DNA from 4 places in the Klebsiella sp. genome. Region 4 is predicted to be linked to each of the others. Evidence: predicted binding sites of a transcription regulator. Region 4 holds the regulator's gene; each other region holds the start of a gene.
What was found. Region 4 encodes Fur, which represses iron uptake genes when iron is present. Its sites were predicted from a motif close to ATAATAATGAGAACNACTATCAA; they were not measured.

Region 1: sodA (superoxide dismutase [Mn]) is a predicted target of Fur. The motif match lies at 1,175-1,197, and genes of this name have one in related genera.
Region 2: fhuE (ferric-rhodotorulic acid/ferric-coprogen receptor FhuE) is a predicted target of Fur. The motif match lies at 1,711-1,733, and genes of this name have one in related genera.
Region 3: QVF11_RS22850 (TonB-dependent siderophore receptor) is a predicted target of Fur. The motif match lies at 1,672-1,694, and genes of this name have one in related genera.

Annotation. Positions count from the first base shown of each region.
Region 1 covers NZ_JAPUEW010000100.1:79,987-83,158, forward strand. Annotated here, with positions in the region: gene rhaT (L-rhamnose/proton symporter RhaT) at 1-980, opposite strand, end outside; gene sodA (superoxide dismutase [Mn]) at 1,272-1,892, shown strand; gene yiiM (6-hydroxyaminopurine reductase) at 1,964-2,638, shown strand; gene cpxA (envelope stress sensor histidine kinase CpxA) at 2,792-3,172, opposite strand, start outside.
Region 2 covers NZ_JAPUEW010000094.1:59,223-62,394, forward strand. Annotated here, with positions in the region: gene fhuE (ferric-rhodotorulic acid/ferric-coprogen receptor FhuE) at 1-1,626, opposite strand, end outside; gene hinT (purine nucleoside phosphoramidase) at 1,984-2,340, shown strand; gene QVF11_RS26125 (YcfL family protein) at 2,346-2,720, shown strand; gene lpoB (penicillin-binding protein activator LpoB) at 2,742-3,172, shown strand, end outside.
Region 3 covers NZ_JAPUEW010000076.1:357-3,528, forward strand. Annotated here, with positions in the region: gene QVF11_RS22845 (MltF family protein) at 1-1,355, opposite strand, end outside; gene QVF11_RS22850 (TonB-dependent siderophore receptor) at 1,966-3,172, shown strand, end outside.
Region 4 covers NZ_JAPUEW010000075.1:119,816-122,987, forward strand. Annotated here, with positions in the region: gene chiP (chitoporin ChiP) at 14-1,417, shown strand; gene QVF11_RS22580 (ChiQ/YbfN family lipoprotein) at 1,465-1,797, shown strand; gene fur (ferric iron uptake transcriptional regulator) at 1,868-2,320, opposite strand; gene fldA (flavodoxin FldA) at 2,612-3,142, opposite strand.

The DNA of each region.
Region 1 (3,172 bases), on a different contig from region 4:
CCGAGGCTCAGTACGCCAACCGGGCGACGGCCAGCGTTTTTCCACTCTTTCAGCACCAGGCCAACCAGCCCGCCGCACAAGACATAGAAGCTCATATGCAGCATCCAGCTCATGTAGTCGTATTGTGCCGGAATGCTGGCGTGGCCCCAGGCGTAGAAGAAGAACTGCAGGTACCACATCAGGCCGCCTAATGCGGAAAGCAGGATATTGCTGATGATGAGCGGCTTCGCCAGCGAGAAGTCGGCTTTGATCGACAAGTTTTTCACTTTGGCCAGGCGAATAAAGCAGAAGCCGAGGTTGACCAGCGCACCGCCGCCCATAATCACCACGTAGCTTGGCAGCGCGGTGTAGAGTGGGTCAACGCCGAGCGCGGCGGCGGCTTCATGCATCGGTTTTGCGGCGTTCATCGCAAAGGACATGCCGGCCGAGAAAATGCCGCACATTACCGCCAGTACCAGCCCCTTTTTCAGGTTGAAGTCTTCGGCTTTGATGCCCATTTTGCGCTCTTTGAGCTGGCCTGCGCGAGTGACTATCCCCACGCCAATCACCGCAACCAGCACGCCGAGCAGCGTCATTTGGCCGCCTTTAGTGTTAATTAAGACATCGAATTGACCGTTGAGGATTGGGGTCATTAGCGTGCCGACAATCAACGTAATGCCAATGGCGATACCGATCCCCATCGACATGCCGAGATAGCGCATGGTCAAGCCGTAGTTGATATTGCCGATACCCCACATTGCGCCGAACAGGAACACCGGCAGGAGCGTGGAGGCATTAAAGGAGCCGTAGTAGGCCCAAAAATCAGGGAGCAGCATGGCGCTGATGGCCCAGGGGAGTATCAGCCATGAGACAATCCCGCCGATAGACCACATGGTTTCCCAGGACCAATGTTTAACTTTCTTGAACGGGGCATAGAAACAGGCTGCACTGGCTGCACCTATCAAATGCCAAAAAATACCCATCGTAATCGCGTGATTCATTGATTCTATCCTCATCTATTTTTTATCGGATAAATCATTTTCCGACCCGATGAGTGTAAAAATCGGTCAGTTTTACTGCCTTCAGCCTGTTGCCACATAACATCCTTCTTTGGCAACCAGAAGCTTAATTCGTTGTTCTACATCACAAAACCACGTGTATAACCGTCTGTTATAACCTTATTAAAAATACGGCATTGATAAGCGTTTTCAATATCATTTAATTAACTATAATGAACCAACTGCTTACGCGGCATTAACACCTTCCGCCGCTCGACAATAATGGAGATGATTATGAGTTATACACTGCCAGCCCTGCCGTACGCTTATGACGCCCTGGAACCGCATTTTGACAAGCAGACGATGGAAATCCATCACACTAAACACCACCAGGCCTACGTTAACAATGCCAACGCTGCGCTGGAAAGCCTGCCGGAATTCGCTAGCCTGTCTGCTGAAGAACTGATCACCAAACTGGATCAGCTGCCGGCTGACAAAAAAACCGTTCTGCGTAACAACGCTGGCGGCCATGCTAACCACAGCCTGTTCTGGAAAGGCCTGAAAACCGGTACTACGCTGCAGGGCGACCTGAAAGCGGCTATCGAGCGCGATTTCGGTTCCGTTGATAACTTCAAAGCGGAATTTGAAAAAGCGGCTGCTACCCGTTTCGGCTCCGGTTGGGCGTGGCTGGTGCTCAAAGGCGATAAGCTGGCTGTGGTTTCTACAGCGAACCAGGATTCCCCGCTGATGGGCGAAGCTATCTCTGGTGCTTCCGGTTTCCCAATTGTGGGTCTGGACGTGTGGGAACACGCTTACTACCTGAAATTCCAGAACCGTCGCCCGGACTACATCAAAGCGTTCTGGGACGTGGTTAACTGGGACGAAGCCGCAGCGCGTTTTGCCGCCAAAAAATAAGGTTGCATTGTGCTGAGCGAGAAGCGAGTCTGATGGCTCGCTTTTTTTATGTCCGCAGCAAGGAGCAGCAGATGCACTATCCGCTAAATGTCTACATTGGGCGCATTCGCGACTATCCCGGCAGCCGCCCGAGCGCAATAAGCAAAATTCAGGTCGATGGTGAATTAACCCTCGGCGATCTCGGCCTTGAGGGCGATGAGCAGGCGGAGAAGAAAATTCACGGCGGGCCGGACCGCGCGCTGTGCCACTATCCGCGTGAACATTATGCCCACTGGGCTCGCGAGCTGCCTCAGCAGGCGGACCTGTTCTGCGCCCCGGCGTTTGGTGAGAACCTCTCGACCGAGGGGCTTACGGAGCAAAACGTCTTTATTGGCGATATCTTCCGTTGGGGAGAGGCACTGATTCAGGTGACGCAGCCGCGTTCACCGTGCTTCAAACTCAACTATCACTTTGCTGTTAGCGATATGGCGCAGCTGATGCAAAACAGCGGTAAAACCGGCTGGCTGTATCGTGTCGTAGCGGGTGGGCAGGTATCCGGCGATGAGCCGCTGGAGCTGGTTTCCCGACTAAGCGATGTTAGCGTGCACGAGGCTGGCGCGATCGCCTGGTCTATGCCGTTTGATGATGAACAGTACCACCGCCTGCTATCGGCGGCGGGGCTGTCAGTGAGCTGGAGCCGTACCATGCAGAAACGGCGTTTAAGCGGGCAGATCGAAGACAACTCCAGGAGATTGTGGGGGAAATGATTTCCCCGGATGGCGGCGGTGAACCGTAGCCCGGGCAGGCGCCTGGCGCCGCCCCCGGGAGCATAGCGCAAGGTGGCATAATTTCCCGGAAGCGGTGCTGGCGCACCTGTCCGGGCTACCTATCCTTGCTACTCTGCAGCCGGGAGAAACTCATCAGGTGCGTTTGTATAGCGGCAGCCAGATGGTTAAGCGCAAGCCGCCCAGCGGGCTGTCGTCGGCTTTCACCCAACCGCGATGCTGTTGAACCGCAGCTTCAACAATCGCCAGCCCCAGGCCGGTACCGCCAGACTCGCGATCGCGCGCCTCGTCGGTCCGGTAAAACGGACGGAAAATCTGTTCGCGATCTTCCGGACTGACGCCCGGACCATCGTCATCGACGTTCACCGTAATCCCGTCTTTATCCACCGAGAAGCTCACTGAAATCTTCGTATGCGAGTAGCGCAACGCGTTACGCACGATGTTTTCCAGCGCGCTTTCCAGCGCATTGGGGTTACCGTACAGCGGCCACGGCCCTGGCGGATACTCCACAGTGAA
Region 2 (3,172 bases), on a different contig from region 4:
GTCGGACTTCAGGCCGACTTCATAGTTATTACCGGTAACCGGGGTCAGATATTTACCGGAGCTATCACGCTTATTCTGCGGCTGGAAAACGGAGGTATAGCTGGTGTAGGCCGACCAGTTATCGTTGATGTCGTAAACCAGACCGGCGTACGGCGTAGTATGGTTTTTCTCCATATTATAGGTCAGCGTCTCGATACTCCAATTGTTATAGCGGACGCCAAGGATCAGGTGCAGCGGATCAAGCAGGGAGATACGAGTCGCCGCATATACCGATTTCATTCGCGTGGTATCGTCCTGCGCCAGGCTCTGCGGTCCCCAGTTGGTTTCCGGGAAGCTGGCACTATTAAAGTCATAGAAATTACCGATCTCATCCGGAAATACGTTTGCCCAGGAGCTGAAGTAGCGGTTATTTTGCTTGCTGTAGCTGCCGCCAATCATCAGGTTGTGCTGGCGACCAAACAGGTCGTAGCCGCCATCTGCAAACAAATCCACGGCATCGACTTTACGTTTGCCGCTGTTCCAGCCGGTACCGCCAACGTAGGTAAAGCTCGGACCGTAATTGCCATAAGGACCAACTAGCATCCCGGTCTCTTTATTAACGTACGCGTCTACGTACATCATTTTGCTGTCGAATTTAACCTCTGAATGGGTTGCATTCATGGTCGCCTGCCAGGTATCGGCAAAGCGCTGTTTCAGCGTGACGAAAACTTTGTTGATCTCTTTGTCGTTATAGGCCCAATCAGGGGCTGTGCTATGAGAACGATCGTAGTGGTTTTTGCTGCCATCGGTATTCCAGCGCGGCAGGCCGCCCCATGTTGGGCTATTCACGTCGATACGCTGATATTCGTAGCCTGCGGATAAACTGGTTGAGGTCCCGAGGTCAGCATCAAGAATGCCGGAGAAGAAGGTTTTTTCGCTGTTATAACGATCGAGCCACGAATCATTATTTTGATAGCCAGCGATAATGCGCGCGCGTACGTTACCCTCTTCGGTGAGCGGGCTTTGCATATCAGCAACGTATCGCTGCTTATTCCAGCTACCGTACTCCGCAGAGATATTGCCTTTAAACTCGCGGCTGGTGGCATGTTTACGAATCATGTTGATTGATGCGGCTGGGTTACCCGTACCTGTCAGCAGGCCATTGGCGCCGCGCACGACTTCTACTCGCTCGAACAGTGCCATGTCGGTAAGGGCATCGCCCAGGTTCCAGCGGGATTCAAACCAGGTCGGAATGCCATCAACCATATAGTTATCTATCTGAAAACCACGGGAGTAATAGCTGGTGCGGTCAGAGTCGGCCTGGCTGCTGCTGATCCCGGTAGTGTGGTCCATCACGTCACCCAGAGTTTGCAACTGCTGGTCCTGCATCCGCTGTTCGGTAATGATACTGACCGATTGCGGAATATCGCGTTGGGCCATCTCCATTTTGGTCCCGGCGGAGGTGGTTTTGACGCTGTAATCCTGCTCTTGCGTATCTGAGCCGGTATCTGCGGAACCTTCTACAATAATCGTGTCTTCGGCCTTGCTGACGGCCTGGCTGAGCTGAGGAAAGAGCGCCAACGCTATGCCCATAGCAAGCAGGGACGGTGTGATACGCCCATCCTGGAAGGTGGTGGAGAGAGACATCATAAACCCTTGATCATAAGATAATTATTATTCGCCGGGGCTCTGTGACCGCGGTCGATCGAAAGCGCGTTGCATTCAATGTGAATACAAATGAGAAATATACGCATTAATATTTAAAGTGTAAACAGAAGTAAGCATTGCTCTGAAAAAGTTGGGGGTAGGTTGTTATGACTAACAACTTTCCACAGAGTTATGATTAATCAGTCAGCAGCTAAGTCCTTTGTCGCGTAAGAAAAAACGCTTTCAGGTTGAAAGAGTGGGAGTAACTCGCTCATACTCTTAAGCGAATCCTGTGCATCCGCGTTTATATGCAGGGGCAGGCCAGAGCACGGTATAAAAATTAATAAGGAATCAGTCATGGCAGAAGAAACGATTTTCAGTAAAATCATTCGCCGGGAGATCCCGTCGGATATTGTTTATCAGGACGAGTTGGTCACCGCTTTTCGCGATATCTCTCCGCAGGCACCGACCCATATTCTGATCATTCCTAATATCCTGATTCCAACTGTCAACGATGTAACTACGGAGCATGAACTGGCTCTTGGCCGGATGATGACCGTTGCGGCGAAAATTGCCCGCGACGAGGGGCTGGCTGACGATGGCTACCGTCTGATCGTCAATTGCAATCGCCACGGGGGTCAGGAGGTCTACCATATCCACATGCATCTGCTGGGTGGGCGTCCATTAGGTCCAATGCTGGCCCACAAAGGTTAATACCCATGCGCGCAGCCCATTTCGGCGCACTTCTGGCCGCGACGCTCCTGGTTGGATGCAGCTCGCATCCGGAAATACCGGTCAGCGATCAGCAAAGTCTGGTGATGGAATCTAACGTACTGGCGGCGGGGATTAGCGCTGAAGTACCGACGGTGACCGCCTCAGAGATACAAGCGACGGCGACCACACGACTATTTAATGAGCGCCAGGTACCGGTGACCGTGCACTATCGCTTTTTCTGGTATGACGCCAGAGGGCTGGAGATGCATCCACTTGAACCGGCGCGCAGCATAACGGTTCCCGCGCACTCCTCGATCACGCTTTACGGCAGCGCCAATATTCTGGGGGCGCACAAGGCCCGACTTTATCTTTATCTGTAAGAGGTCATCGTAATGATTAAAATGTGTCGCTATGCACTTGTTACCGCACTGGCGATATTCCTTGCCGGGTGCGTAGGGCCAGGTCAGCAGCCCGCTCCCGTTGAGGAAGCACAGCCAAAACCGCAGCAGCCTGTTCAGCCGCAGCCGACTGTGCCAAGTATTCCTGTGATACCTACGCAGCCAGGCCCAATTGAACATGGCGAGGAGCCAGCGCAACCGGCCCCGCGCGTGCGTCATTATGACTGGAGCAGCGCAGTGCAGCCGATGGTTGGACAAATGCTGCAAGCGGGTGGCGTGACAGCAGGTAGTATTCTGCTGATTGATAGCGTAAACAACCGCACCAACGGCACGTTGAACGCCGCTGAGGCGACAACCGCATTACACAACGCGCTGGCGGGTAACGGGAAATTTACCCTGGTATCGCAGCAGCAGCTTGGCGTCGCCAAACAGCA
Region 3 (3,172 bases), on a different contig from region 4:
CAAACGTTGGGGTCAAAGCCGCGCTTTTTGGTCTCGGTACGCAGTCGGGCGATGCGCGCGGGACCGGCGTTATAAGAAGCAAATGAGAACAGCGCCTTATCAAGCTGAGTCATCGGTTCATCCCCATAATAGTGGTCTATCATCCAGCGCATATATTTCACCCCAGCATGGATATTGGGATCGAGCTGCTTAATATCGCCGACCTTCAGCTCCCTACCGGTATTCGGCATCACCTGCATGACGCCAATTGCGCCAACGTGGCTCCGCACCGACTGATTAAGGCGCGACTCCTGATACCCCTGCGCCGCCATCAGCAGCCAGTCGACGTCATAGCGATCGCCGTATTTACGGAAAATTTCCACCATCGTGAGAAATTTACGTCGCTCCTTCTGCGCCGCCGCGTTTTTAACGTATTTAGCATCTTTCAGATAGCGCAGCAGGATCGTATTACCCAGCTTGCTGCCCTGGCTGTTTTCTTTGATGAAATGATTAAGTAACGCGAGGAGCTGAGGGCTGTTGCTGCGTACCGCCCAGCCAATATTGCCCTCGTTGCGCAGAATGATGTCCTGGTGAACCTGAATTTTTGGAAAAACCTGTTTCCAGAACATCGCCTTATGGCGATCGACCACGGTCAGCGGGATAAGTCCGGCGCTGAGCATCTCTATTAAATCTTCATCCTCCAGCGCTTCGGGGGCTGGTTTAATCATCACGGGCGGCAGGGACTCTTGCGCAAAGTGCGCATTGAGCGCAACCAGACTTGCGTAATAGCTCGACGATGTGCGCACAAATACCGTTTTGCCGGAGAGTTGTTGCAGATTTTCCACTTTAGGAGAGCCAGGGCCAGAAAGCAGCAGTTCCTGAACGTGGGAATAGATAGGCGCGGTAAACGTCATTTGCTGTTGACGTTCCGGTGTGATGGTCATGTTAGCGGCGATAACATCCCCTTTACCGGCGTTAAGCGCGCTGATGAGCTGGTCGCGGACAACGGGAACAAAAATGATCCGCACTTTGAGATGGCGATGCTTAAGCTTCTTCTCTTTCGCTAATTTTTGATTCAGGCTGCGTTCAAACTCCATAAAGATATCGTGCGTAGCGCCGCGCTGGGTGCCTTTGTTGATAAAGAAAAAGGTTTTGCTGTAGGTAGTTAAAACCCGGATTGTTCGTCGGTCGAGCATACCCGGCAAATCGCCCTGCCATGGTTGCAACATATCCTCGACGTTAACTTCAAGGGCCTCGCGTTCGTCTGGCTCAGCGCGTTTATTTTCTGAGGCCGCGTTAACCGAACTGAAAAATAGCAGGGCGGCAAGGCAGGTCAGCCAGCCGATAAGGTATCGATATGACGACAGGGTGTTCATGGCGCGGTGCTCCGCAGGGGGATTGTTTTATTCTAGTCAATCCTGCGTAGTTAGCATGCATGGCAAGCATGTATGAGGGACTACAAATCTGGATGTTAATTATTTTATTAATTAACAAGATCAGTATTTATATTGCAATAATAAAACAGAGCTTACTTAAATAATTGTGGAAATAATATGGATGAATTGTGTTTTTTTAATGTAGATACAATTCATTTGTTTAATTTGGTCATGGTATTAAATAGATTTAAAAATTTTTATCTATCTGTTTTTGCTGTTGTATTTTAATTTATTTGCATGATGAATAACTATCAACTTGATAATAAATCTCATTTCTAATAACGTGGTTCGGCACAATAATCCTATTGCGTGCTGATCGGCAAACACTATCAAAGAATAGCGTGGCGCGTTTATTTCTTCGTGTTGCCAGGGCAAAATTTTCTATTTTTTGGCGTAAATTTTGAATCGATATCCCGGTATTGCATCGGGAGGGCTCTGCTTACGCCAAAACCAGAGACGTTGCCCTATGCATGGAAGTCACTGCCGTTGTTTATCTGACTGATGAAGAAGGCGTGCCCCGACAGCAATAAAAGAAAACAGGGCATATTCCATGAAACACACTTCGCACTACTCGCTGGCTGTGCTGATCCACATGGCTATCCTGGGGGGGGCGCTGCCAGCGCTGGCCGCCGAGGGCAACACTTCAGACGAAACAAAGAAATCCGATACGGCGATTGCCGCAGAAAATCACGATGAAACGATGGTCGTGACCGCGGCAACGCAGAACCTGCAAGCCCCCGGCGTATCCACTATTACCGCCGATGAAATCCGCAAGCATCCACCGGCTCGCGACGTTTCAGAACTGATTCGAACCCAACCGGGCGTCAACCTTACCGGCAACTCCACCAGCGGCCAGCGCGGTAATAACCGCCAGGTCGATATTCGCGGTATGGGACCGGAGAACACGCTGATTCTGGTAGACGGTAAACCGGTGACCAGCCGTAACTCCGTGCGCTATGGTTGGCGCGGAGACCGTGATACGCGCGGTGATACCAGTTGGGTTCCGGCAGAAATGATCGACCATATCGATGTCATTCGCGGCCCTGCGGCGGCCCGCTACGGTAATGGCGCAATGGGCGGAGTGGTTAATATTGTCACTAAACCGGCGACCAGCGAATGGCATGGTTCCTGGAATACCTATATGAACGCTCCTCAGCACCGTAAAGAGGGATCGACGAAGCGCACTAACTTTAGTCTTAACGGCCCGCTGTCGGATGAGGTTAGCTTTAATCTATGGGGCAACCTGAGCAAAACGCAGGCCGACGCCCAGGATATTAACTCCGGCCACGAAGCGGCACGAACCGGTACCTATGCGGGCTCTTATCCAGCGGGACGTGAAGGCGTAGAGAACAAAGATATCCACGGCAAACTGCGCTGGGAGTTTGCGCCGATGCAGGCGCTGGAGTTCGAAACCGGCTACAGCCGTCAGGGTAATCTGTACGCTGGCGACACGCAAAATACCAACACCAGCACGCTGGTGAAAAGTATGTACGGCAAAGAGACTAACCGCCTCTATCGCCAGACTTACGGGGTGACGTGGACCGGCGGCTGGGATAATGGCGTGACCAGCAATACCTATGCTCAGTATGAGCACACCCGTAACTCGCGCATGAACGAGGGGCTGGCGGGCGGAACGGAAGGGATCTTCTCGGGGAGCGAATTCTCCGATATCGACCTGGCGGATGTGCTATTGCACAGCGAGGTGAATATTCCGTTTACCTTCGGGTTTGAGCAAAACCTGACGCTGGGGACCGAGT
Region 4 (3,172 bases):
AGAGGATATGCATATGCGTACGTTTAGTGGCAAACGTAGTACGCTGGCGCTGGCTATCGCCGGTGTGACAGCACTGTCAGGTTTTGCAATGGTACCGGATGCGAAAGCGGAAGGGTTCATTGATGATTCAACGTTAACCGGCGGCATCTATTACTGGCAGCGTGAACGTGACCGTAAAGATGTGACCGACGGCGACAAATACAAAACTAACCTTTCTCATTCCACCTGGAACGCCAACCTCGACTTCCAGTCCGGCTATGCCGCCGATATGTTCGGCATTGATGTTGCGGCCTTTACCGCCATCGAAATGGGTGAAAGCAGCGACAGCGGACACCCGAACGAAATCGCTTTCTCCTCACGCAATAAAACTTACGATGAAGACTATTCCGGTGATAAGAGCGGGATCAGCCTGTACAAAGCAGCCGCCAAATTTAAATTTGGCCCGGCATGGGCGCGTGCTGGCTATATCCAGCCTACCGGTCAAACCTTGCTGGCTCCGCACTGGAGCTTTATGCCGGGTACCTATCAGGGGGCTGAAGCCGGTGCTAATTTTGACTACGGCGATGCGGGCGCGCTGAGTTTCTCCTATATGTGGACAAACGAATATAAAGCGCCGTGGCACATTGAGATGGATGAGTTCTATCAGAACGACAAGAAAACCAAGGTTGATTATCTCCACTCTCTCGGCGCCAAGTATGATTTTAAAAATGACCTCGTGCTGGAAGCCGCATTTGGCCAGGCACAGGGTTACATCGACCAGTATTTCGCTAAGGCCAGCTACAAATTTGATGTCGCAGGCACGCCGCTAACCACCAGCTACCAGTTCTACGGTACTCGCGATAAAGTCAGCAACGGCGGGGCGAACGATATTTATGATGGTACCGCCTGGCTACAGGCATTGACCTTTGGCTATAAGGTTGCTGATGTTCTCGACCTGCGCCTGGAAGGAACCTGGGTTAAAGCCGATGGTCAGCAGGGCTACTTCCTGCAGCGTATGACGCCGACTTACGCCTCATCTAACGGTCGTCTGGATGTCTGGTGGGATAACCGCTCTGACTTCAACGCCAACGGTGAAAAAGCGGTGTTCTTCGGTGCGATGTATGACATGAAGAACTGGAATATGCCGGGTTGGGCCTTCGGCGCGTCCTATGTTTATGCATGGGATGCAAAACCAGGAAAAATGTCTTCTCCTGATGCTTACTACAACCCTGACAAACGTCTGGAAGAGTCAGCCTATAGCCTGGATGCGATGTACACCGTACAGGAAGGACGCGCGAAGGGTACGCTGTTTAAACTGCACTTTACTCAATACGACAACCACTCCGATATCCCAAGCTGGAGCGGCGGCTACGGCAACATCTTCCAGGATGAGCGCGACGTGAAGTTCATGGTTATTGCTCCATTCACCATTTTCTGATGCCAGTGCGGCGGGCGTGATCCTGCCGCAATTTCCCGAGGTCGATTATGAAGAAGCTATTGCTTGTCGCCATTGTGGCGGCAGGTCTGGTTGCCTGCACGCAGTCGCCAGCGCCGAAAGAGGATTCAAAGTTAAAAGATGCCTACAGCGCCTGTATTAATACTGCTGAAGGTAACCCAGATAAAGTCGAAGCCTGCCAGAGCGTATTAGACGTTCTGAAGCAAGAGAAGCAGCATCAGCAGTTCGCCACCCAGGAAAGCGTGCGAGTACTGGATTACCAGCAATGTATCCAGGCGCGTAAAACCGGTAACGATCAGGCAGTACAGTCGCGCTGTGACCAGATTTGGAAAGAGATTCGTAGCAACAACACGAAACCCTGATTTTTACTTTTCGTAGCCATAAAAAAAGCCAACCGTCAGGTTGGCTTTTTGCTGCTTACGCAACGGGGAATTACTTTTCCACCGCGTCGTGGGCATGTTCATCTTCGCGGCAATCGCCTTCTGCACAGTGACCGTACAGGTACAGGCTGTGGTTGGTGAGGCGAATACCGTGTCGGGAGGCAATCTCACGTTGACGAGCTTCAATTGAGTCATCGCTAAATTCGATCACTTTGCCGCAATCAAGGCAAATCAGATGATCGTGATGATGCTGTTGCGTTAGCTCGAAAACGGATTTACCACCTTCGAAATTATGACGGGTGACGATGCCGGCGTCGTCGAACTGGTTCAGTACGCGATAGACGGTTGCCAGACCAATCTCTTCACCCATATCAATCAGGCGTTTATATAAGTCTTCCGCACTGACATGATGGTTATCCGGTTCCTGCAGGACTTCCAGGATTTTTAATCGCGGAAGTGTCACTTTCAGGCCAGCCTTCTTTAATGCGGTATTGTTGTCAGTCATGCGGAATCTGTCCTGTTGCTAAACGATCTACTTCCATCAACGGAAGTAATACAGAGAATCACCCGATGTAATGCGTCTCATTATAGAACTGCCATGGTGAAATGAAAACTGCAAGCATCGGGCCTTGTATGCTGTCAAAAACGAGGCACTGGCTACAAAGTGCTTCACGTGACCTCGTTAAATCAGAGGACATTGTACAGATATGTGATTAAAAGTTAAAAACTTGTAGCTATAACTTTGATTGCTTTTATCTATTAATTCGGCGAAATCTGACGATAACGCCGTTTAGACTCAGGCATTCTTGATTTCTTCGAGGTGCAGCTCTTCAGAAATCTGTTTTACCCATTTTTCCACGCGTTCGTTAGTCAGTTCTGGCTGACGGTCTTCGTCGATGGCCAGACCCACGAAGTGGTCGTCATCTGCCAGACCTTTAGATGCTTCAAAATGATATCCAGCGGTCGGCCAGTGACCAACGATAGTGGCGCCGCGGGGTTCGATGATGTCGCGAATGGTACCCAGCGCATCACAGAAGTATTCAGCGTAGTCTTCCTGATCGCCGCAGCCAAACAGCGCGACCAGTTTGCCGTTGAAATCGACTTCTTCCAGCGTCGGGAAGAAATCATCCCAGTCACACTGTGCTTCACCGTAGTACCAGGTTGGGATGCCGAGCAGCAGAATATCGTGAGCTTGCAGATCTTCTTTGCTGCTCTTGGCAATGTCGCGCACATCAGCAACATCTTTACCAAGCTGCTTTTGAATCATTTTTGCAATATTTTCGGTGTTGCCGGTGTCGCTGCCAAAAAAGATGCCGATGATTGCCATGAGTAAAATAACCTCTTGAAACTTAATGAT